2 linked regions of the Lacrimispora indolis DSM 755 genome follow. The protein of the gene in region 1 binds, or shares a complex with, the protein of each later gene. Links are inferred from orthologs where the notes say so. Each region holds a gene or a part of one and is shown in the gene's direction. Other genes may lie near its edges.

The links.
Region 2: the proteins of trxA (region 1) and K401_RS0107245 are in contact, whole or in part, in an NMR structure (PDB 2IPA), measured with the Bacillus subtilis proteins. The link is inferred for Lacrimispora indolis DSM 755 from one-to-one orthologs.

What each region holds. Positions count from the first base shown.
Region 1 is NZ_AZUI01000001.1:2,371,694-2,383,886, forward strand. Bases 5,920-8,625 are described here. They hold trxA (thioredoxin), read left to right. Parts: upstream 5,920-6,965; coding sequence 6,966-7,286; downstream 7,287-8,625. Other genes in these bases: K401_RS0111465 (hypothetical protein), read left to right, coding at 5,920-6,675; K401_RS0111475 (MerR family transcriptional regulator), read left to right, coding at 7,565-8,398. Outside these bases: K401_RS0111440 (PTS sugar transporter subunit IIC), read right to left, coding at 1-479; agaB (PTS galactosamine transporter subunit IIB), read right to left, coding at 578-1,054; K401_RS0111450 (SIS domain-containing protein), read left to right, coding at 1,314-2,423; deoC (deoxyribose-phosphate aldolase), read left to right, coding at 2,444-3,145; K401_RS0111460 (YhgE/Pip domain-containing protein), read left to right, coding at 3,333-5,528; more of K401_RS0111465, read left to right, coding at 5,485-5,919; K401_RS0111480 (DMT family transporter), read left to right, coding at 8,719-9,693; ethanolamine utilization microcompartment protein EutM, read left to right, coding at 9,683-9,973; K401_RS0111490 (DMT family transporter), read left to right, coding at 9,973-10,971; K401_RS0111495 (hypothetical protein), read left to right, coding at 10,976-11,257; K401_RS0111500 (BMC domain-containing protein), read left to right, coding at 11,277-11,573; K401_RS0111505 (BMC domain-containing protein), read left to right, coding at 11,591-11,899; K401_RS0111510 (aldehyde dehydrogenase family protein), read left to right, coding at 11,930-12,193. UniProt on the Bacillus subtilis protein: Participates in various redox reactions through the reversible oxidation of its active center dithiol to a disulfide and catalyzes dithiol-disulfide exchange reactions.
Region 2 is NZ_AZUI01000001.1:1,520,133-1,532,551, reverse strand. The notes cover bases 5,470-8,401. They hold K401_RS0107245 (arsenate reductase ArsC), read left to right. Parts: upstream 5,470-6,696; coding sequence 6,697-7,107; downstream 7,108-8,401. Other genes in these bases: K401_RS0107235 (ABC transporter ATP-binding protein), read left to right, coding at 8,252-8,401; K401_RS0107240 (MerR family transcriptional regulator), read right to left, coding at 7,209-8,048; arsB (ACR3 family arsenite efflux transporter), read left to right, coding at 5,554-6,594; K401_RS0107255 (ArsR/SmtB family transcription factor), read left to right, coding at 5,470-5,561. Also shown: K401_RS0107305 (GNAT family N-acetyltransferase), read left to right, coding at 1-206; K401_RS0107295 (aldo/keto reductase), read left to right, coding at 453-1,442; K401_RS0107290 (DUF951 domain-containing protein), read left to right, coding at 1,491-1,688; rpsF (30S ribosomal protein S6), read left to right, coding at 1,840-2,127; K401_RS0107280 (single-stranded DNA-binding protein), read left to right, coding at 2,150-2,602; rpsR (30S ribosomal protein S18), read left to right, coding at 2,624-2,890; K401_RS0107270 (hypothetical protein), read left to right, coding at 3,565-4,212; K401_RS0107265 (hypothetical protein), read left to right, coding at 4,252-4,512; K401_RS0107260 (peptide deformylase), read left to right, coding at 4,643-5,137; more of K401_RS0107255, read left to right, coding at 5,229-5,469; more of K401_RS0107235, read left to right, coding at 8,402-9,979; K401_RS0107230 (ABC transporter ATP-binding protein), read left to right, coding at 9,976-11,730; K401_RS0107225 (MurR/RpiR family transcriptional regulator), read left to right, coding at 11,977-12,419. UniProt on the Bacillus subtilis protein: Catalyzes the reduction of arsenate [As(V)] to arsenite [As(III)]. In vitro, can dephosphorylate para-nitrophenyl phosphate (pNPP).

The sequences.
Region 1 (12,193 bases):
AAAGCGGAAAGGAATGTGATCAGGGCATAGATGCCTGCCTTAATTACAATTCCAAGAATAACGATCTGTGTAAATTTCTTTGTGTCTGCGTTCTCACATGCACGGTCAAGGGGACGTAAAAAGCCTGCGAAAGTGGTATTGCAGACAATTCCGACCCATTGTGCCAGCAATGCAAAGGGCAGCGAGAGTCCCAGAGCTGTTTCCGCGCTCTGGCCGGTAGTGAATGCGATGACCGTTGTCATCATGCCTGCCATAAGCGGATCAGGGGGGACCGTGCCGCCTACGGTAAGCAGACCAAGATAAGAAAGCTCTGCAACGGCACCGGCGGCTAAGCCGACCTGCACATCGCCCAGGATGATTCCGGCGAAGAAGGCGACAACAATGGGACGGAACCAGAAAAAGGCTTCCCAGCAGGCATCACAGGCACAGATAAAAGCCAGTAAAGCCAGCAAAATCCCCTGGATTAAAGTGATTTGCATATTAAACCCTCCTTTTATTATTGAACCGCAGGTGGTTCCTGCGGTTTTCATCATGATTGCCCATATTTTTCCTTCTCAATTTCCATGAACAAATGTGTTTACTTTACCTCAAAATCATGCTTTTTATCCCCGGGAGCGATCTGGATATACACATCAATCCCCTTTCCACGAATCATCCTCAAGTCCTCTAAGTCCTGTTCTCCCAGATACACATGAGGTTCATTTGACACCTTTTTTCCGGGAGCCACATGCATGTTGCCGATGCAGAGCTTATCAATGGGAACCCCGCCCTCGATTAAGACTCTGGCAGCCTGGGGATTTCGCACCACAATAAATATTTTCTGGCTTGGTGCTGCTTTATGAATGACTTCAATGGTTTTTTGAAGGGTGAAGAACCGGATCCCTACTCCGGTAGAATCCGCGGTCATTTTCATCAGAGATTGCTGGACCGGGTCACCTGCAGCTTCGTCGTCCGCCACAACGATCAGGTTACAGCCGATGGCTCCCACCCAGGAGCATCCCACCTGACCATGTACCAGCCTGTTGTCGATTCTTGTTAATAGAATGTTGGGCATATGTTTGTCACTCCTTTTTAAATTTTGTATCCCCTCTGGTATTTTGTGCTCTTTTTTATTTTTCCACTCCTTTTTATAAAAAAAGTATAAACAATGTATAAACAAATCATAGTCTCATGGGTAAAGTTTGTCAATATGTAATTACAAATATTTGTATGTTTTTAATACATTATTGACTATACTTAAGGATATGATATAATTATTGCACAAAACGCGTTTGGTCTCATTTTTACTAAATAAAAAAAGGAGCGGTAACAAAATGAATGAAACTATGAAAGAAACAATGATGACGTATGTGGAAGAGTCCCCTGAGGTAATACTTAAAAATGTGAAAAACCGGAAAGAGCTGACAGCCCCGCTGCTTGCAGAATATGAAAAAGGGGATTACGAAAGCATCTGGATCGTAGCTTCCGGCTCCTCCTATAATGGCTCCTACTGCGCCCGCCAGTTTATGAGAAAGTATTTAAAGTCGGAAGTAAAGATCGTATCTCCCTTTACCTTTCTTTGCAGCGAACACGATTTTAGTGACAAGGATTTTGTTTTTGTAGTATCTCAAAGCGGATACAGCACCAATTCCATTGATGCCTTAAAGATGATCCGTGAGCAGGGACGTGCTTCCATAGGAATTACGGGAAGTATCTCCAGTGATATGAAGGATTATGCGGATGTGCTGATCGATTATGGAGTGGGGGTGGAGACCGTAGGATATGTGACAAAGGGTGTGACCTCCTTTGCACTGTTTCTGATGCTGTTTACCCTTGAGGCTGCTGTAAGAAAAGGTTTGATGAAGGAGGAAGAAGCAGAGGCAGTATGCCGGGATATGGAAAAGGCGGCACAAATCCATGAGACAGTTCAAAAGGAAACCATGAAATTCTTCGAAGATCATTATAAAGAATTCACTTCCATGACAAACGCATATGTCTGCGGATGCGGCGCCAATTACGGCACGGCTTTAGAAGGAGCTTTAAAGCTGGGTGAAACCGTAAAAATCCCTTCCACTGCTTATGAATCGGAGGAATTCCTTCATGGACCCAATCTTCAGATGACCCCTGGTTATACGGTATTTCTCATTGACGGAGGAAACAGCAGCAGCCGGATCCAGACCATTTTTAAAGCATGCAGAGAGGTGACCGACAGGGCATTTTTAATAACCAATCAGCCTGGATGCACCGGAGAAGGGATCTTAAATCTTTCTTTTGAGCTTCCGGAATTATTGACCCCGCTGTGCTTTCTTCCGTTTTTCCAGATCCTTGCCTATCAGGCCACCACAGCCTTAAACAGATGGAAACAGCATCCTCTGTTAAAGAAGATGAAGGATACTGCCGCATGTAAGACGGAAAATTATGAGAATCAGGATGACGATGATTAAAGCTGTAAAGGAGGCGATTTATGGGGAAGATTCAGATCAGTCCAAAGGAGCTGGCCTCTTATTTTGACCACACCCAGCTGAGAGCCTGGGCCTCTCATGAGGATTTTGTAAAGCTTTGTAAGGAAAGCATGGAATATGGTTTTAAAATGGTAGCCATCAACCCGGCTCAGGTGGTCCGCTGCCGGAAGCTGCTAAAAGGCAGCCCTGTCCATGTGGGCGCTGCCATTGGGTTTCCTTTGGGCCAGACGACCATAGAAGATAAGGTAAATGAAACAAAGACCGCCATTTTAAACGGCTCCGATGAGATCGATTACGTGATCAATATTACGGAGCTTAAGGAAAGGAATTACGGTTTTATTGAAAAGGAAATGGCAGAGATCACAGAAGTGTGCAGAAAAAACAAAGTGATATCAAAGGTGATTTTTGAAAACTGCTATTTGACAGATCAGGAGAAAGAAGAATTGTGCAGGATCGCCCTGAATGTGCGCCCTGATTTCATCAAGACCTCCACCGGTTTTGGAACGGCCGGGGCTTCCTTTGAAGACGTGGCTCTGATGAAGCGCATGGTAGGGGATGAAATTAAGATTAAGGCGGCAGGAGGCGTAAGGACCTTAGATACTGCTTTAAAGATGATAGACCTTGGGGTCAGCCGGATCGGGTCTACTGCGGGTGTTTCCATTGTGGAAGAGCTTAAGATGGGTATGCAGGCTGGAACGCCCTGAAAAAATATTTTTGTTTCTAAATGTGGCAAGCTGTTAAGTGACCGTATGCATTCTGATGCAAAGAATCACTTAACAGCTTTTTTTCTCCATTTGTAAAATATTGGGAATCAGGCATTGCATTTGGTGCGGGAAAATATTATAATACGGAAATGCAAAATTTCATAGCCCACATACCAAGGAGGCACACATGATACATGTTAAGAACATAATAAAAATTTTTGCCGGGGATTTAAAGCGCATTGCACTTAATCCGGTTGCAATTATCATCTCGCTGGGACTTATGCTGATTCCGGCCTTATATGCATGGTTTAACATCGCTGCAAGCTGGGACCCTTATGCCAATACAAAAGGTCTTAAGGTTGCGGTTGTGAACCAGGATGAAGGGGCCTCCATTGACAATATATTTGACACGGATATTGATGATTCTTCTATTAATATCGGTGAAATGATCCTGGATGAGCTTAGAAAGAATGAACAGATCGGCTGGCAGTTTGTCAGCAGGGAAGAGGCCATCGATGGAGTGGAATCAGGGAAATATTATGCTGCTGTGGTCGTTCCGGAAGATTTCAGCCGGAAAATTTCCAGCGTTCTCACCTCTCACATTGAACGCCCGGTGCTTCAGTATTATGTAAATGAGAAGAAAAATGCCATTGCCACAAAGATCACCGGCAAAGGAGTGGAAAGCGTACAGCAGCAGATCAATGAGACATTTATCAATTCCACCTCAAAGGTGGTTGGAAAGCTCCTGAACAAATATTCAGACGACTGGAGCATTGATAAGGAAACAGACAGAAACGATGCGGTCAGCTCTCTTACAGAGGTAAAGGAAGATTTGAATCAGCTTGTGGATACCATCACCATGCTGCAGTCCACCCTTCGCACGGTGAACAGCTTAAATGACGGTATAAAGGGAACTCTTCCGGATGTGAGTAAAATGATCGGCTCAGGCGGAAAAACGGCTGAAAGCGCAAAAACCCTCATCGACTCCTCCAGAGGCTTTTCCGATACAATGACCGGAGGGCTTAAGGATACTCTGGATCAGATCATGCAGATAGAAGAATCAGTGTACGAATCCTTCCAGGTGATCGGCAGGCTTACGGATACCTCTGCAGACGGGGCTTTGGATGCATTGAAAGCCATGGAAAATCTGGTGGCAGGAAGCATCAGCCAGTGCAATAGCATAAACAGGATTTTAGGAGAGATTAACCAGAAGCTTCCCATTCCTTTAAAAGAGATAACGGCCCTTCAGCAGCAGCTGACAGATACCGTGAAACAGCAGCAGGATCTGGTCAAAAAGCTTCAGACCGCCCAGCAGACTGTAAAACAGACAAAAAGGCTGCCCGATACCATGAAAAAAGATATTGGAGATTCTCTTGATACGGTTTACAATTCCATATCAGATATTCTTGATTTTTATAACGGCAAGGTGGAGATTCCCTTAAAAGACAGCCTTGATAAGAGCTATGATGCTCTGGGAACCACTGCAGGAGCATTGGACAGTATCGGAAGCATGGTGGGAGAGATCGATACCACCCTGAACAGCGTGACTGCCTCCTCCCAGAGCCTGATCCAGGCTTTGGACAGCGCTGTCAGCCTGATGAACAGGAGCCAGAAACGGGTGGATGATATGATCGACGGTGTAAACAAGCTGGCAGATAACAAGCAGCTGAATAAGATCATGGACATTATGAAGAATGACCCGGAGCAGCTCAGTGACTTTCTGATGATGCCTGCGGATATGGTTACCAATAAGATTTATCCGGTAGAGAATTATGGTTCTGCCATGGCTCCCTTTTATACGGTCCTGGCCATTTGGGTGGGAGGGCTTATTTTAGTCGCACTGGTAAAATGCAGGGTGGAAGAGAGCAGGTCGCAGGGACTTAAGCTGTATGAGACTTATTTTGGAAGGTATCTTACCTTCATGCTGTTTGGAATTGCCCAGGCGCTGGTGGTGGCCCTGGGAGATTTGTATATGCTGAAGATCCAGTGCCTTTATCCAGGGAAATTTGTGCTGGCAGCCGTGATCGCAAGCATCATATTCACCAATATCATTTATTCCATGACGGTCTCCTTTGGAGATGTGGGAAAAGCGATTGTGGTGGTCTTTATGGTCATTCAGGTGGCAGGCTCCGGCGGCACCTTCCCCATACAGGTGACTCCCCGGTTTTTCCAGATTATCAATCCTCTGCTTCCCTTTACTCATCTCATCAATGCCATGAGGGAGTGCGTGGGAGGAATTTATGAGGGTGCCTATTGGAAAGACCTCCAAAACGTGCTGGTCTATATTCCCATATCATTGCTGATTGGGATCGTATTGCGGAAGAAGGTGTTAAAGCTGAATGAATTTTTTGAAGAAAAACTCAGCCAGACAGGAATTATGTAAGGCCGGACAGAAAAAAAGACCCCTGGGAATCAGAGGCTGGCTTGGGTGTATTGGTGCGGGGATCCTGCTTTTCCTTGTGTTTGGAGCTTTAGCATGGCGCTGCCTTCCTGAGTATTATGCCAGGTTCTATCTGACACGGTCGGTGCTGCAGACCAGAGGACGTCTTATGGGCTTATGGGGCAGGGATCCCAAGGGAGAAGGGGCTGACGAGGATTCTTTAAAGCTGGTGGCTGATGAAGTGGTATGGAATGGCCATTCGGTGCTGGTGCTTCCGGGAGGATTTGGAATCTCCTGGAAGGAGCAAAGGGATGAGGAAAATACCTTTGCCCAGGGAAGCCTTGACGTGTATTTTCTGGGGGCCATAAGGGATGGGGTCCATTATTGGGCTGACAGGGAAAATGCCGTGCTCACCGTTCCGGGGATTACCAGGACATCCGTAAGGACCAGCCAGGAAGCATTAAAAAAGGTTGTGGGATTTTCCATTGTCCCGGAAGAGAGGAAACAGCGAAAGGACCGGCTGGAAACCTTAAAAAAAGATACCATCCAAATGATGAACTGCAGCCGTATAGAATTTATGGGAAGGGATAAGAATGGCGTGACCATTAAGGCATTGGTCTCTTCCGATCTGTTTGATGCTTATATAAGCGAAATGGGAGAACTGCTGGAAGACGGCCCTGGTAAAGATATGAAGGAATGGGGCCGGATGCTGAAAGAGCGGAAAACCCAGGGAGAAGCACAGGAAATTTTATTTACCATTGATAAACAGTTACATATAACCCGGGTCCGGGTGGAGGGCCTGGCTGATATGAGCCTTTTACTGGAGTCTCATGAAGGGCTGTGGATGGAAGGAAAGATCACGCTTCATGAGCGGGAGCTAAGTGTGAGCACAAGGGTTTATTTCGGCAATGGCGAGGAAGGGAAGAGGTCTTTCCAGATACCGGAACTAAACATCACATATTATAATGGAAGATTCCGGCTTGGACTGGAGTTAAGCGGAGGTTATGAAGGCGGTAAAATTTCTTCTGAGGTATTGGAATACGGGAAACTGTCCGGTACCGGGGGAGAATCAGCCGGTGAGGGACTGCAGGAGGTCAAGGATGAGTTCCTTAGAAGAACCGGACAGCTGGGCCTTGACTTTTATAAGTAAATAAAAAAATCTATTGACAAATACAACTGTAACTTTTATAATAACAGTAAAGGTACTGAAACTTACAAAGTTACAGTTATCCTATAGGCAATGATTCAAAAAACGGGGATATTTAAGGCAATAATGATAAAACTATAAAAGAGGACCGCAGCTGGGGATCATTGCAGAGGATGAACTGTTCATGATATGACGCAGCGGCATTTCCTGGAAACAGGGGAATGCTGTGAATAATGAATAAATGGTGCTGTTTGTGAATACACAAAGAGCAGGTTAAGAAGGAGGAACATGATATGGCAGTATTAACATTGACACAGGAGAATTTTGAAACAGAAGTGGTAAAGAGCAGCGGCATTGCGCTGGTGGATTTCTGGGCGACCTGGTGCGGCCCATGTAAGATGTTTGCACCTGTAATCGACGAAATTGCAGAAGGAAATATTCCTGACGTAAAGGTTGGAAAGGTGGACGTAGACCAGCAGCCGGATCTGGCAGGGCAGTTTAGGGTTATGAGCATTCCTACTCTTGTGATTTTTAAGGATGGAAAGGCAGCAGCCACTTCTGTTGGAGTGAAATCCAAGAAAGAAGTATTGGAAATGATTGAGAAGTTAAGATAAAAAGGCAGGAGCAGACCACGGGTCATCCGGATAATCGGAAAGGCCGGTGGTCTTTTTTATTCATAAAATGCACTCCGCCGTGGCTGCATACTCCTTGTTCCAGATTTTTACTGCTTTCCGATGCAATCATTTTCGTATAATATAGATTACATAAGTAGTTGTTGACATTCCCCTATACAGGAAGGATTATACTAAGTTAATCAGTACAAGAAGACTCATAAATAAAACGGTAATGAACAATGAACACTTAGACAAAGCATATGCTTATGGGGGTTTCAATGGAAGAAAAAAAACTGTATTCAATTGGGGAAGTCAGTAAGATCTGCAACATATCTACAAAAGCCTTGAGATTTTATGATAAAATCGGGATCATATCCCCTGATATGATCTGCAAGGAAAACAGCTATCGGTATTATAACAAAGAGACGCTTCTGACTGTTCCGGTGGTAAAATACTACAAACAAATGGGATTTAAGCTGGAAGAGATGGAAGGGCTGGTGGAAGGCAATACTTATTATTATCTGGAACAGAATTTCCGCAATAAGATTGACCAGCTATGCCTTCAGGAGCAGCAGATCCATAACAGCTATATTGCGGTTAAGGACTGGTATGAGCTGATACAGGAAGCCAAGCTGGTGCTCCAAAATGATGTGAATGAAGTTTCCGTAAAGTATATACAGCCGGTGACCTACTGCGGTATGGAGCAGGACTTTGGCTACAATTACATGGAATCCATTATTAACATAGAGTGGACCAATCACTTAGAATCGGCTGAGAATGAAATTACAGGGCCGGTAATTTTAAAATTCGAATCATTTGAAGAAAAGATGGCAGGCAGGTGCAGCCGCGCCAGGATCATGCAGCAGGCAATTCATCCATGCAAGGACTGTTTAAACAGGCAGACTTTTGGAGGATTTATGGCTGCATCGGTTTATCATATCGGTAAGCATGAATCAATTGATGAAGAGTATGAGAAAATACTTAACTGGGCGGCTAAACGAGGTTATAAATGTGGGAAAGAAAGCTTTGAACGGTATGTGGTGGATTACTGGACCACCAGAGATCCGGCTGAATTTGTTTCAGAAGTAATTGTTCCCATATACAGAGATTAAGGGAGCATATGGAATCGGCTGGCTTCCCCGGATACGGCGTTTTAAAAGGACGCTGAACCGGGGGAGCCCTTTTGTTTTTCCGGAGGTGGCAGCTGCTCCCAATATTTGGAGCATAAAAAAGTTTAAAAACCGGTTGACATTCCCCATAGGGGGAAGATCTATACTAAATGCATAGAAAAACACAAAGCGATTCCGTAAAATTAGTAACATTAACTGGCGTGATGTGTTTTCTAACGTTTTCAGCTGAACGTAAAGAAAAAAGCAGAGAAACAGGCTAACATGAATTTTGTGCAGTATTCAAATGGGGAAGGAAAACTTAGATGACAGAAGCACGAAAAAAATTTAAAGCAATTGGCATATCAACAGGCTTGGTATCCGGACTTATGTATGGGTTATATACCACATTCGTTTTGATCGCAGGTTATTACAAGCCGCTTGCCGGGGCAGTGGGATTGTTTGCTGCTCCCTATGTAACCTCAGGCCTGAATGATTTATTTGCAGGTCTCTGGCTGACCGCTTATAACGTAAAGACCGGAAGGATCCGGGAGATCGGAAGAAGCATAAGCCTGTTCACGGGAAAAATTATCCTGATCGGCTCTCTGGTAGGCGGCCCCATAGCAAGCGGTGCCTATCTGATGGGACTGGCCATGGCAGGAGCCTATGCCATACCAATCTCCGCCATGTACATTCTCTTTGGAGCGTTGTTTGCAAGGATTTTCTTAAAACAGAAAATCGTTCCCAGAGTCGGCATTGGAATGGTGATCTGTGTGGTGGGAGCCATAGTCATTAACTGGGTAAAGCCGGAAGGAAGCACGAATTTTACCCTTGGAATCATCTGCGCCTTTGTTGCGGCCATAGGCTGGGCTTTGGAAGGCGTGTTCGCGGCTTACGGAAGTGCCATGCTGGATACTGATGTGGTGATCAACATCCGCCAGCTTTTATCAGGTATTGTGGATCTGTTTGTTATTTTGCCGATTGCAGGAGGAATGGGACTTTTAAAAGGCACTCTTTTTTCCCTGCCACCGGTTTTGTGGCTGGTGATCGCCGGATTTTGTGCCGCAGTATCCTATTTGTGCTGGTATAAATCCAACAGCACGGTTGGCTGTGCCATGGGAATGTCACTGAATATTACCTACGCATTCTGGGGTGTGCTGTTTTGTATCCTGTTTTTAAAACAGCCTGTGACCCCGACCATAATCATTGGTTCCATTATTATCATTCTGGGCGCGGTTTTAGTATCCGTGGACCCATTTGAACTGCTCATGAAAAAGGAGGAAGTAAGCAATGAAATTTGATGCATTAGGAATGATCGAAACAAAGGGCCTGATCGGTTCTATTGAAGCTGCAGATGCAATGGTGAAGGCAGCAAACGTAACTCTGGTAGGAAAAGAATTTGTAGGCGGCGGTCTTGTTACCGTTATGGTAAGAGGCGATGTAGGTGCTGTAAAGGCAGCTACCGATGCAGGCGCGGCAGCTGCCCAGAGAGTTGGAGAACTGGTTTCCGTTCATGTAATCCCTCGTCCTCACGCAGAGGTTGAAATCATTCTTCCAAAAGACAAGAAGGAGAATAAATAATGAGTAACCAAGGAATGACATCTGCATCCGCGGATGCACAAATGGCAGCAGTTAACAAAAAATTCAGGACGACCGGAATGACAACCGGTGCATTATCCGGACTTACATACGGAATCTATACCGTACTTGTGCTGGTGGCCGGATATTATGAACCCCTTGTCAGTGCGGCAGGACTTTTGGCAGGACCATATGTGTGCTCCGGCTTAAACGATCTTTTCGCAGGAATTTGGCTGACTGTTTATAATGCAAAAAGCGGCCGTATCCGTGAGATGGGAAGAAGTCTTCATACATTCCCTGGTAAAATGATCGTCATCGGATCCCTTCTTGGCGGTCCCATAGCAAATGGCGCGTATCTGGTAGGCCTTGCAATGGCCGGTGCCTATGCGATTCCGATTTCCGCATTATGCAGCTTGTTCGGAGCCATTTTTGCATGGATCTTCCTAAAACAGAAAATTACCAAGAGAGTTATGCTGGGTATGCTGGTATGCGTAGCCGGTGCCATCATCATCAACTGGACAAAGCCGGAAGGCAGTGACAACTTTACACTGGGAATTATATTCTCCTTTATTGCGGCAATCTGCTGGGCTTTAGAAGGCGTATTTGCCACTTACGGCGGCGCCATGATTGACACTGATGTGGCAGTTAACTTACGCCAGCTGATTTCCGGTGTTGTGGATTTATTCGTGATCCTGCCTATCGTTGGAGGAATGGGACTTCTGGGCGGAACACTTTTTGCAGGAATTCCGGCAATCTGGCTTGCAGTATCCGGCTTAAGTGCCGCAGTGTCATTCCTCTGCTGGTATAAGAGCAACTCCACTGTCGGCTGTGCCGTGGGAATGTCCTTAAATGTAACCTATGCGTTCTGGGGAGTTTTCTTCTGTATCCTGTTTTTAGGACAGGCAGTGACCCCTACGATTGTAATCGGCTCTATTGTAATCGTGTTCGGTGCGATTCTGGTAACCATGAATCCGCTGGATTTATTCAGGAAAGGGGAATAAAGAAATGTTATTACCTGCAAGAACAGCAGTTTTAAATTATTTGTATGGGGTAAAAAATGCGGATATCGGCCAGATCATGGAGGCATTAAAACCTCTTTACGGCGGAGAACGCCAGTTTACCAAGGATCGTTATCTGGATCATGTCATGTCTTTAGAGGCAAATGGCATGGTCAGCTTATGCGGCTATGATCTGGATCAGAACGGAGAACTGCGTATGTGTTATGAAATTAACGATGACGGAAGAAGCGCGGTTGACAAATACGTGGATAAGAAATACCGCAAATAAAAAGAGGAGGTTTACAAAGGTGAGATATTACGGAGATGAAGCGTTAGGGCTTGTAGAGACTGTCGGACTGGTTCCGGCACTGGAAGCTGCAGACAAAATGCTTAAGGCAGCGGATGTAGAATTGATTTCCTATGAAAACGTAGGTTCCACCCTGGTGACCATCATGGTAAAGGGTGATGTGGCAGCAGTACGCTCCTCTGTAGATGCAGGTGCAGAAGCGGCGGCAGCCATCGGCAAGATGACTGCAAAAAACGTGATGCCAAGGCCGATCAAAGAGGTCGGAGACATTGTGTCCGTGCACGATATTGACGCATAGAGAAAGGAAAACAGGATATGGAAAGATATGAAGCCATAGGTGCGATAGAAACATTTGGTCTGGTATTTGTTCTCGAAGCGGCTGATGCAATGTGCAAGGCGGCAGATGTGGAACTGGTGGGTTATGAAAATGTAGCTTCCGGTTATATTTCTGTTCTGGTACGGGGAGACGTAGGAGCCTGCAAAACGGCTGTGGAAGCCGGTATCAAGGCGGTAAAGGATATGGGAGCGGAAGTTTACAGCTCAATCGTGATTCCAAGACCTCATCCCCACCTTGAAAAAATTATCAGACGATATGCCTTAATAACTGCTCCGGTACAGGAATAGCAGGCATCCCGGATGAAGGGAGAATAGGAAATGAGTTTTGTAGATAAAGACTTGCTCTCCATACAGGAGGCAAGGATTTTAATGGAAGGTGCACGGGAAGCCAGAAAGACCATGCTTACCTTTCCTCAGGAAAAGCTTGATCTCATTACCGGCACCCTTGCGGCGGCAGCAAAGGAACTGGCAGAGGAACTGGCGGTCATGTCCGCAGAAGAAACCGGATATGGACGTTACCAGGATAAGTACGTGAAAAATACCTTTGTCTGCAATTTTCTTCCGGAGCGCTTAAAGGATATG
Region 2 (12,419 bases), 850 kb from region 1 along the record:
TGTTCCGTTGGAGGCTGGGTCAGGAAGGTTCTTCTCTTCTTCCTGTAAAGGACGGAGAAGGGATCAAGCCTCATTTGTCCTTAAGTATCAGTGAGATGACCTCCTGGCTGTTTGGATATGGGATGCCAACCGTGCCGGAGGACAGAAGGTCCATGGTGGAACGGATCCGGCCATTAAATGGAGTGTTCTTTGACGAGATTACCTAGCAGATTTTTCCGGAAGGAGAATGAAGCAGGTCAGCTTTGGCGGGTTCGATTGAATCCGCCTTATGTTTTGCGCAGGCAATGAGCCGGATGAATATGTCTGCATATTCATTGGGTGAATGCCGCGGCAGCCTGGAAAACTCACAAGGCGTGTGATTCTGGGCTTGAAAAATGTCCGGGGCGGCCGCCAGAGTCAAGCTCGCTTGACCTTGGCCCGCTGCCTTCACGAGAAGAAAAGGAGAGTCAGTTATGTATCAGGCAGCAGAAAACAGATATGAAAAAATGGAATACAGGCGTTGCGGAAGGAGCGGAGTTTTACTTCCCATGATATCCTTGGGCTTGTGGCAGAATTTTGGCCTGGAAAAGCCTTTGGAGGAACAGAGGGAGATTCTTTTACGGGCATTTGATATGGGGATCACCCATTTTGACCTGGCAAACAACTACGGCTCTCCGGCAGTGGGGAAAGCGGAAGAAAATTTCGGAGAGATTTTAAAAAGCGATCTGGGAAAATACCGGGATGAGCTGGTCATCTCCACGAAAGCCGGATTTGATATGTGGCCCGGACCTTATGGAAACTGGGGTTCCAGAAAGTACTTAATGGCCAGCCTGGACCAGAGCTTAAAGCGGATGGGGCTGGATTATGCTGACATTTTCTACCATCACAGGCCGGATCCGGAGACACCGCTTGAGGAAACCATGGGAGCATTGGCTGACATCGTGAAACAGGGAAAGGCCCTTTATGTGGGAATCTCCAATTATGGGGATCGTGAGGCAAGGGAAGCGGTTCTTTTGTTAAAAAATATGGGAGTTCCCTGTCTGATTGAACAGCCAAGATACAACATGTTTGAGAGAGGGGCAGAAGAAGGCCTGTTTGATACGCTTCTTGAAAACGGCGTAGGCTGCATCTGCTACAGTCCTCTGGCTCAGGGAGCGCTGACTGACAAGTATTTAAAGGGCATTCCGCAGGGTTCCAGGGCTTCAAAGCAGGGAACCACCATTGGCGGCCGCTATTTGTCAGATGAAAAGCTGGATCAGATCAGGCAGTTAAATGAACTGGCCCTGGGGCGCGGGCAGACGCTGGCCCGGATGGCCCTTTCCTGGGTTCTTCGGGAAAAAGCCGTGACTTCCGTTCTCATCGGAGCCAGCAGTGTAAAACAGTTAGAAGACAGTGCGGCCTGCCTTGATAACTTAAAATTCACACAGGAAGAATTGGGAAAGATCGATTCCATTTTAAAATAGCAGAGAGCAAGAGATGTTTGTGAAAGAGGTCAGGGGCAGGTGATTGATATGAATTACGAGGTTGGAGATATTGTAAAACTCAAAAAGCAGCATCCCTGCGGAAGCCAGGAGTGGGAAATTTTAAGGGTTGGCGCGGATTTTCGCTTAAAATGCATGGGATGCGGCCATCAGGTCATGGTTTCAAGGAAGCTGGTGGAAAAGAACACCAGAGGACTGAAAGGCAAGGATGGCCAGCCAAAGGCATAAAATGGCGAAAAAACAAAGGAAAAGGTCCGGGAAATTGGGAAAAGGACTTGCTTTTATCAAATGTTTCCTGTATAATATTAATCCGTGACATATAGATTCCTTGCTCCTGAAACTGAAATCAGGGGCCAGAGACCACAAGGAGGTAACAAGCATGAACAAATATGAGTTAGCCGTTGTTCTGAACGTAAAGCTCGAAGATGAAGAGAGAGCAGCAGCCATGGAAAAAGTTACGGGTTATATCACTCGTTTCGGCGGCGCTGTAACCAACGTTGATGAATGGGGTAAGAAGAGATTAGCTTACGAGATTCAGAAAATGAAAGAAGGATTCTACTACTTCATCAAATTTGATGGCGATTCCACAACTCCCAACGAGTTGGAAGCACACATTCGCATTATGGAGCCGGTCATCAGATACTTATGCGTTAGACAAGAGGCATAATAGATAAAGAAAGCGTGATCGTATGAACAGAGTAATCCTTATGGGCAGATTGACCCGTGATCCAGAAGTAAGATATTCCCAGGGAGAGCGTGCTATGGCGATTGCAAGGTATACCCTTGCAGTTGATCGCAGAAGCCGCAGAAATCAGGACGGCAATGAGCAGACTGCTGATTTTATCAATTGCGTTGCATTTGACAGAGCAGGAGAATTTGCGGAGAAGTATTTCCGTCAGGGCATGAGAGTACTGATTTCCGGAAGGATCCAGACTGGAAGTTATACGAATAAAGAAGGCGTTAAGGTTTATACAACTGATATCGTTGTAGAAGATCAGGAATTCGCAGACAGCAAGGGCGGAGCGTCCGGAGAAGGCGGCGGTTATCAGCCGGTTTCCAGACCAGCACCCTCCAGTGCGATCGGCGATGGATTTATGAATATTCCGGATGGAGTCGAAGACGAAGGACTTCCATTCAACTAAATCTAACAGGAGGTAGTACCAATGGCATATAATAAGAATGATAAAGCTGATGGCGCTAAGATCAGAAGAGGCGGCATGCGCAGAAGAAAAAAAGTATGCGTATTCTGCGGAGAGAAGAATGGCGTTATTGATTACAAAGATGTAAATAAATTAAAAAGATATGTGTCTGAAAGAGGAAAAATCCTTCCAAGACGTATTACAGGTAACTGCGCAAAGCATCAGAGAGCGCTTACCGTTGCAATTAAGAGAGCAAGACATATCGCTCTGATGCCTTATACTATGGAATAATCTTAAACTTCAGATGTTTATAGGAAGACTCTGCATGAAAGTGTAGGGTCTTTTTTTGAAGGCAGAGTTAATGAACAGAGCGTAAAGTGCGAAGAGCATATGATAATGACATGAGTTGTCACGTCAGGAAGAATATGGTAAAATACTGCCATGGAACAATCGTGTACAGGGTGTGTTGATCTCATTCTTTATAGAATTAGAGTGATGCTTATGAAATATGACTTTAAGGACTTGATGACCTTTGGTATGTTTCTGCTTGCATTGCTTACGTTCATTATTACAGTTTGTAAGTAATACATAGAAATGGCACTGCAACAAAAAGAAAACCCACCCTGATATACTTTGGCGAGCAGGAGCCTTATACTATGGAATAAATCCTTTTTTTTTGGCTGTCTTTCAGCCGGGAAGAGAATTTCATGATAAGGGAGACTTCACATGAGAGTGTGGGGTCTTTTTTAATATTTATTGGCATTTTGATCAGATGTGTGTGGTATAGTAAGTCGAAGTAATTAAACTTGGATTTCTATTGAAGAATGGTGTATCATTCTGCTTTAGCTGTAGAAAAAATCAATTTTAAATAAGCATTGAATATAAGTCAAAAATATTCAGTGCTGTATTTTTTACTTAATCTTTGTTATGATCAAATAAATAGAAATCAAAAAGGGGGATACGGAATGAATATCATAAAAATCAAGGGAGTATCGGACTCATATCCGGAACCGGTAGATGGTACCATGGAATGGTATTTCTGCAAAGACAGCAATAGTTGCTTTTGCGATTTATATGAGGCTGAAGAAACAGTTAAATCCGGAGAAGTATTTTCTGGCATGGTCTGTCATTTGATTCATTATCCGGAGGGAACTGTTTACAGTCCATTTGTGCAGAGGGAAAATGTTTATATTGATCAGCCGATCTGGGACAAGGGGATATTATATTTTTCAGGTGTGGATTTTAACGAACAAAAAATACAGATATACAGCTATTTTCCAGATAGTCAAAGACTTGAAATGATAAAAGAACTTCCTTTGGGGATTGTGGAAGATTGTTATAATCTTATGTTAAAAGTCTCTCCCCTCATGCTTTGCCGGGATGGGAACAACGGAATTTATGAGATTGTCTGGCCGGAGAATAAAAAAATAGAGATAGGAGAAACAGAAGGATTATTATTCCGTGATGGAGATAATTTGTATTTTTCTGAATGGTATGAAGACCCGGAATATCATGAAAATGTCATAATCAGAGATTTAGATACGGGAAGGGTGAAAGAAAAATATTCTGGTTATCTATGTAAATTACCTAATGGAGTGTATTGGAATATTTAGATAAACTGATTGAAATGTTTGTTTAGGGAGGAACCAATTATGTTTATAGATACAGACTTTCTTAGAAGTGATGAAATATTTCTCAAGTTAGAAAAAACTGTTGAAGGCAATACAGATAAAGATTGGCTTCCAACATATCACTTTGATATCTGTGATAAATTTGGCACCAAAATGGGGGGCTGCGATTTACGTATTGGTCACAACGAAAAAGTGTACTATGGAGGCAATATTGGTTATTACATAGACAAAGAATACAGGGGACACCATAGAAGAAGTAGCTCAATTGCCAGATCAAAGTGATATGAGATTAAGCGGAGAATCGGAAAAGTGCATATATCGATTTAGTTTACATAATCCTTTGGATTAGCTAATGTATGGAAACAGAAATTTGCTGGGCATAGATTTAACGAAAAAAGAGAGGACAAAAGCGATGGTGCGAGAAATATTGAAACTTGGAAATCCCCAACTATATGAAATGAGTGAAGAAGTTACGAAAGCAGAGATTAATTCTTTGACGGAGTGGGTGCAGGACTTACATGACACTCTTATGGATTATAGGGAAATATATGGAGCGGGCCGTGCGGTTGCGGCACCACAGATAGGAATTAAGAAGCGATTGCTGTACATGTTTACGGATAAACCCTATATTATTATAAATCCGGTGATGTCTTTTCCCGATGATGAAAAATATACATTGTTAGATGATTGCATGTCTTTTCCAGGTCTGACAGTTAAAGTAGAACGTTATAAGCGTGCAGAAATTTCTTATTTTGATGAGAATTTTAATCCACAGAAAATGTATTTGGAAGGTGATCTTTCGGAGCTGTTACAGCATGAGTATGATCATTTAGATGGGATATTAGCTACAATGCGTGCAGTTGATAATAAGTCCCTTTATGTGGAGCAGATGAAGCGGGATTTTTGATGTTATTCTTATAATTGAAAAATCATATTGACATTTTTCGATTTGATGTATATAATAATCAAATCGAAGTTTATAGATGTGAGGTGTTAATATGGAAAGCTATGAGGAATATACAAAGGTATTTAAGGCGTTGGGCGACCCGAAAAGAGCCATGATTGTCGACATGCTGTCTTGCGGCGAGCTTTGTGCCTGCATGATTTTGGAGAAATTTGAGATGTCCCAATCTACACTTTCCCACCATATGAAGATCCTGTGTGACTGCGGGCTTGTGAAGGGAAGGAACGAGGGAAAATGGACGTACTACTCATTGGATGAAGATACCATCAGCAAAACAAAACAGTTTTTCTGCAATATTACATCCGACAAGGAAAGCTGCATCTGTAAAGATTCCGCAGGCTGCAAAGGATGTGATGGGAATGAGTAAATATAATATAGGATTTTTCGAAAAGTATCTGACCCTTTGGGTTCTGCTTTGCATGGCAGCGGGAATCCTGGTGGGAAAATACCTGCCGGGGATTCCTATGTTTTTAGGGAAGTTTGAATATGCCCAAATTTCCCTTCCGATTGCGGTTCTGATCTGGCTTATGATTTATCCGATGATGATGAAGGTGGATTTTACCAGCATTAAAAATGTCGGAAAGAATCCAAAGGGGCTTTTTGTAACATGGGTGACCAATTGGCTGATTAAACCGTTTACCATGTATGGGATCGCAGCATTTTTCTTTTATGTCGTATTTAAAACAATCATTCCTGCTGAATTAGCAAAGGAATATCTGGCAGGTGCGGTACTTCTTGGGGCAGCCCCATGCACTGCGATGGTATTTGTATGGAGCCATTTAACCAAAGGAAACCCGGCCTATACGGTGGTGCAGGTTGCCACCAATGATCTTATAATCCTGATCGCCTTTACACCGATTGTCGCCTTTTTACTGGGTGTCGGCGGTGTTGCCGTGCCGTGGGACACTTTGTTTTTATCTGTGGTGCTGTTTGTAGTGATTCCCCTTGCAGGAGGTATTCTGACAAGGACGCTGATAATTAGAAATAAGGGAAAGAAATACTTTGAAAATCAGTTTCTCCCCAGGTTTAATCATATAACCATAATCGGACTGCTTCTGACGTTGGTCATCATATTTTCGTTCCAGGGCAATGTCATATTGGAAAATCCCCTGCATATCGTTTTGATTGCGGTTCCGTTGATCCTTCAGACCTTTTTGATTTTCTTCATCGCGTATCTTGCATCGAAATGGTTAAAGCTGCCCCATACCATTGCAGCTCCGGCCGGGATGATCGGTGCCTCCAACTTTTTCGAACTTGCAGTGGCAGTTGCCATCTCACTATTTGGCGCCACTTCTCCGGCAGCGCTTACAACCATAGTGGGTGTGCTGACAGAGGTGCCGGTTATGCTTCTATTGGTAAGGTTTGCCAATAAAACCCGTCATTGGTTTCCTGAAAAATAAAGGCTGGATCGTTTACAACAGAGGGGGAGCAAACAACAGATGATGTGGGGATGAAATCAGGGGTAAGAAACTGCTGGAGTTATAATAGGGAGAAAAAATACCATGATAAAGGTTGCTTTTATATGTGTGCATAACTCCTGCCGTTCGCAGATTGCAGAGGCTTTTGGCAAACGGCTGGCGGATAATATCTTTGAAAGCTATTCTGCGGGAACAGAAACTAAACCACATATTAACCAGGATGCTGTCCGGCTGATGATACAGCTGTATGGGATTGACATGGAAAAAACGCAGCGTTCAAAACTGCTTTCAGAAATCCCTCCCGTTGATGTTGTTATCACCATGGGCTGCAATGTTGAATGTCCTTATTTACCCTGTAAATACAGGGAAGATTGGGGGTTGGATGATCCCACTGGAAAAAGTGACGAAGAGTTTATAAAAGTTATAAGGCAGATTGAACGCAATATATTGTCTCTCAAAGAAAGGTTGAAAGCTCCGCAGGCTTTAATCCGGTAAACTTAATTTGCTTAATGGTATCCTTAAGATTTTATAATTTTCAAAATAATAATACAGAGTCAGAAAATAAGAGTACCGCCATACGTTCTGACTCTGTTTATTTAATGCTCCTGTGGTTCCCCATCAATTTCAACCAATATTAATGTAACATAATCATCTCTGTTTTTTGTACCGATCTCAAAGATAAGATATTCCTCATAAGCATTCTTTCCAAGCTTTATCTGATGTTCATTTGCGTACTGCATTATCTTTTCATACATTTCATTGATATTTCGATAACTCCCCTTATAGTAAACCTGAAGATACCAGCCTTCCTTTCGCACCAGAGTGTTTTTTTTCTTATCAACATTGTTTGTTTTTGTATACAAATAAGAAAAGCTGTCAAATCTTTTTTCCCGGATATTATCAATGGTAAGTGATCCTCCCAGAAAGTCAATCATGCTTGCATTGCTGTCATTTCGGAATGCGATCAATTCTGTAAGAAAGTTTGAATAAGAATCGTCTTTGCCATTATCCATATGGGTACTGCATAGAGCCTTCATGCTTTTGTGATAAGCGGGCTTAATGATATTGTATTCTGCGGATAAGGCATTTTCAGTTAAATCCTTAAGAAAATCTATCCCATGTTTCGTATTTTTTAATTTTATAATTTCTTTAGCCACTTCATTTGACTTTTGTTCCAATAAATCAATTAAATTAGCAGGGTTTCTTTCATCCATGTATTTTTTAATTTCTTTTAATGGCATTCCCAGCCTTTTTAATGCAGAAATAATGGAAAAAGTATCAAATTGCCGGAAGGAGTAATAGCGGTAGCCATTCTCCTTTGTGATTTCAGGCTGGAAAAGCTCTATCTGATCATAATAAAATAAGATATGTTTGGGGATTCCGCAGATTTTTGCAAATTCTCCTGTTGTTAAATATTCGTTTTTATTTTCTGACATAAAATCACCTCATTCTGTGCTGCCTTTTACGGGCCTCCTGTTTGCGTCCGTATCAAAGGCTTTAATTTTATATTTTATCTTGCTGTTTTCTTCTTGACTATAAGACAACCTTATAGTTTATAATAGTCAGGCAGCCTGTTCCTGTCAAGGAATATGGCTGAAATTATTTGGGTTTTATTCAGTAAAATGAAAGGAGTTTTGTTATGCAATTAATGTTAAAATATTTAAAAAGATATCCCAAGCTAATTTTCTTAAACATCATAGGAATCTTTAGCTTTGTAGCGGTGCAGCTGGGAATACCCACAGTCATGGCGTGGATGATTGATAATGGAATAGGGAAAGGCGATATAGCTTATATTAAGAACATGGGCGGAATCATGCTGATTGTCTGTATCCTTGGAGGTGCAGGGACCATTTTATTGACTTACGCTTCATCAAGAATTTCTACTTATATGATTCGTGATATCAGAAATGATGTGTTTGCCCAGTCGCAGAGATTCTCCCATACAGAATACAATAAATTCGGCGTATCTTCCATGATTACACGAACCACGAATGATGCGTTTCAGTTAATGTTGTTTTCCAATCTGTTGTTTCGGACTGCACTTTTGGCACCAGTCATGATTTTTATCAGTGTTTTTATGACCATCAGAACAAGTATCAATCTTTCCATGGTTATCGGAGGAAGCCTTCCGTTTATCGTGGCAGGCGTTATTATCATTGCCAAGCTGACCAATCCCCTTTCCGAGAAGCAGCAAAAAGGTATGGACCGGTTGAACCGGATATCAAGAGAAAGTTTAACAGGGGTCCGCGTAATCAGAGCCTTTCGAAAAAGTGAGTATGAGTCAGCGCGTTTTGCAGAAACCAATGACGAATATGCATCCAATTCCAAGAAGTTATTTAAAATTATGTCATTTACACAGCCGGCCTTTTTCTTCTTGCTGCACCTTGCGATGATGGCGGTGTTTTGGATATCAAGTGTAATGATTGATAATGGCACCTTACAGGTTGGACAGTTGGTTGCTTTCTTAGAGTATCAGTTTCATGCAATGTTTTCAATTATGCTGTTTTCCATGGTATTTGTAATGTACCCCAGAGCGCAGGTGTCTGCAAACCGTATTCAGGAATTATTAGTTGAGGAGCCATTGGTGAAAAGCCCCTTCAAGGGTATTACAGCTGAAAATAAAGGTATGGTGGAATTTGACCATGTTACGTTTCAGTATCCGGATGGGGAGCTTCCAGTGATAAAGGATGTATCGTTTACTGCCAACAAGGGAGAAACCGTTGCATTTATCGGCAGTACAGGCAGCGGAAAGAGTACATTAATTAATTTGATTCCAAGATTTTATGATGTGACAAGGGGATCTATTAAAATTGATGGTGCGGATATACGTAACTATGATTTAAAGGCGCTCCGTCAGAAAATTGGTTTCATCCCTCAAAAAGCATTTTTATTTAAAGGAACCATAGAAGAAAATCTTAAATTCGGCAATCCCAATGCCACACCGGAAGAAATCGATCATGCAATTGAAGTGGCACAGGCAAAGGAGTTCATTGAGAATAAGCCGGATCATTTGCAGGAATATATCAGCGAAGGTGCAAAGAATGTTTCAGGAGGCCAAAAACAGAGGATTTCCATTGCAAGAGCATTGGTCAGAAAGCCTGAAATTTACATTTTTGACGACAGTTTTTCTGCTCTTGACTATAAAACAGATGCTTCTTTGCGTACAGCACTTAAGAAAGAAACAAAAGAATCCGTTGTATTCATTGTTGCCCAAAGAATCAGTACAATCATGAATTCGGACAAAATCATAGTGCTCAATGAAGGCGAAGTGGTTGGAATGGGGACCCATAAAGAATTATTAAAGTCATGCAAAGTATATTATGAGATTGCAGATTCACAATTAACAAAGGAGGAATTGGAGCGATGAAAAAATTATATCCATATATAAAACCATACCTAAAATTTTTTATAGCCGCAATTCTCCTTACCATAGGCTACTCCGCATTTTTATCAGCGGCACCGATGGTGGAAGGTTTGATTACAACAAGGCTGAAGGATGATGTTGTAAATATCGCCAACAAAGTTCCCGGAGCCTCCATCAGCTTTTCCTATGTTATAAAAATCTTAAAGCTGTTGCTGGCCATTTATATAGGAAACATACTTAGCAACTTTGGTTCTCAATATTTTTTAACAAATGGCATTCAAAACACAATGCGTGATTTGAGAAACGATGTGCAAAAAAAGATCACAAAGCTGCCGATCAGCTATTTTGATAAACGGACAGTGGGAGATATTCTCAGCATCATTTCAAATGATATTGATACCATGTCAAATGCTCTGCAGCAGAGTTTGTCAAGAATATTAAGTGCATTCCTATCCGTTATTTTGGCAACAGTATTAATGTTTTATATTAATCCCATTATGGGTGCTGTAGCCGTTTTGCTCATACCTGGAAGCGCTTTGATCATGAAATTTATTATGAACCGCTCTTCTGCTATGTTTGAGAGGCAGCAGGTGGCTCTTGGTGACTTAAACGGCTATATTCAGGAAAGATACACAGGATTGACCGAAATCAAGCTATATGGAAAGCAAGAAGATTCCATAGAGCAGTTTAAGGAGATTAATAATAATCTTTGTGAAAACGGATTTAAGGCACAGTTTATTTCCGGGCTGATGTCACCCCTGATTTCATTCATTACTTATTTAGGAATTGTAGCTGTTTGCATATTAGGTGCCATATTTGCAATTACAGGTGCCATAACAGTAGGACAGCTGCAGGCATTTATCCGCTATATGTGGCAGTTAAATGAACCATTGGAGCAGGTGGCACAATTGTCCGCCTCCATTCAATCTGCCATGGCAGCATCGGCAAGAGTATTTGAGTTTCTTTCTGAACCGGAAGAAGTACCGGAAGCTTCCAATCCGGTAAAAATAGATGATTTGCAGGGAAATGTAGTCTTTGAAGATGTATCCTTTGGGTACACCGAAGATAAAATGCTCATTGAGCATCTGAATATTAACGTGAAAAGCGGCCAAATGGTGGCGATCGTCGGACCCACCGGCGCAGGAAAAACCACGCTGATCAACCTCTTAATGCGTTTCTATGACGTAAATGAAGGTGCCATCAAGGTTGACGGCGTAAAAATTAAGGATATGAGGCGGGATGACCTTCGTTCGATCTTTGGTATGGTACTGCAGGATACCTGGCTGTTTAACGGAACCATAGCCGATAATATAAAATACGGGAAAGGGGATGCGGCCCGGCAGGAGATAGAAAATGCTGCAAAAACTGCAAACGTAAATCATTTTATCAAAACACAGCCAGATGGCTACAATATGATATTAAATGAAGAATCCTCAAACGTATCTGTGGGTGAGAAACAGCTTTTAACCATAGCGAGGGCGTTCCTTGCCGACCCGGCTATTTTAATCCTTGATGAGGCGACAAGCTCCGTGGATACCAGACTTGAGCTAATGCTTCAGACGGCTATGAAAAATATCATGAAGGGCAGAACCAGCTTTGTAATTGCTCACCGTCTTTCTACCATCAGAAATGCAGATCTGATCCTTGTTATGAATAACGGAACCATTATTGAACAGGGAACCCATGAGGAATTAATATCAAAAAAGGGATTTTATGAAAAGCTGTATATGAGTCAGTTCCAGAATCAGGCCTAAACAGGCTTTATCGTATACAGACACGGCATCATCTGCTTTTCCGTCCATTCCCGGCTGTTGCGTGCCGGGGTTTTCTGTTGCAAGCATTGCGCAAATGCTTGTTCTTTTTTATGCAGAGTGATATAGTTAAGTGAAAAAGTTTGTTCCTGGTCAGCCGGATAAGGGGAAAATGTGAATCATACCTATTGGGGAGGACGGCGGCATGGACAAGAGTAGAGCAGGCATTTCATAGAAGGGGGCACAGGGATGTTTCGTGTGGAGCAGGTTAAGTCACTGAATGATCTGGAAATGGAAGTATATCATTATGTAACGAAAAACTATGATAAAGTGAAGTATATGAGAATCAGGGAACTGGCTTTGGAAGCCCATGTTTCCACTTCTACGGTTTTGCGTTTTTGTAAGAAAATGGATTGTAACGGCTATGCAGAGTTTAAGATAAGGCTGAAGCAGCATTTTGATAAGGGAAAGGAATTGCATGCAACGGATGATGTGACGGAAGTCATTGACTTTCTAAAGAAAACCACATCGGAAGAATTTGAGAAAAAGCTGGATATGATGACGGAAGTTATTGTCCGCGCCAATCATGTGATCTTTGTGGGCAGCGGCATGTCCGGAATTGTGGCGAAATATGGGGCAAGGTATTTTTCCAGCATGGGTAAGTTCTGCCTTTATATCGATGAACCCCATTA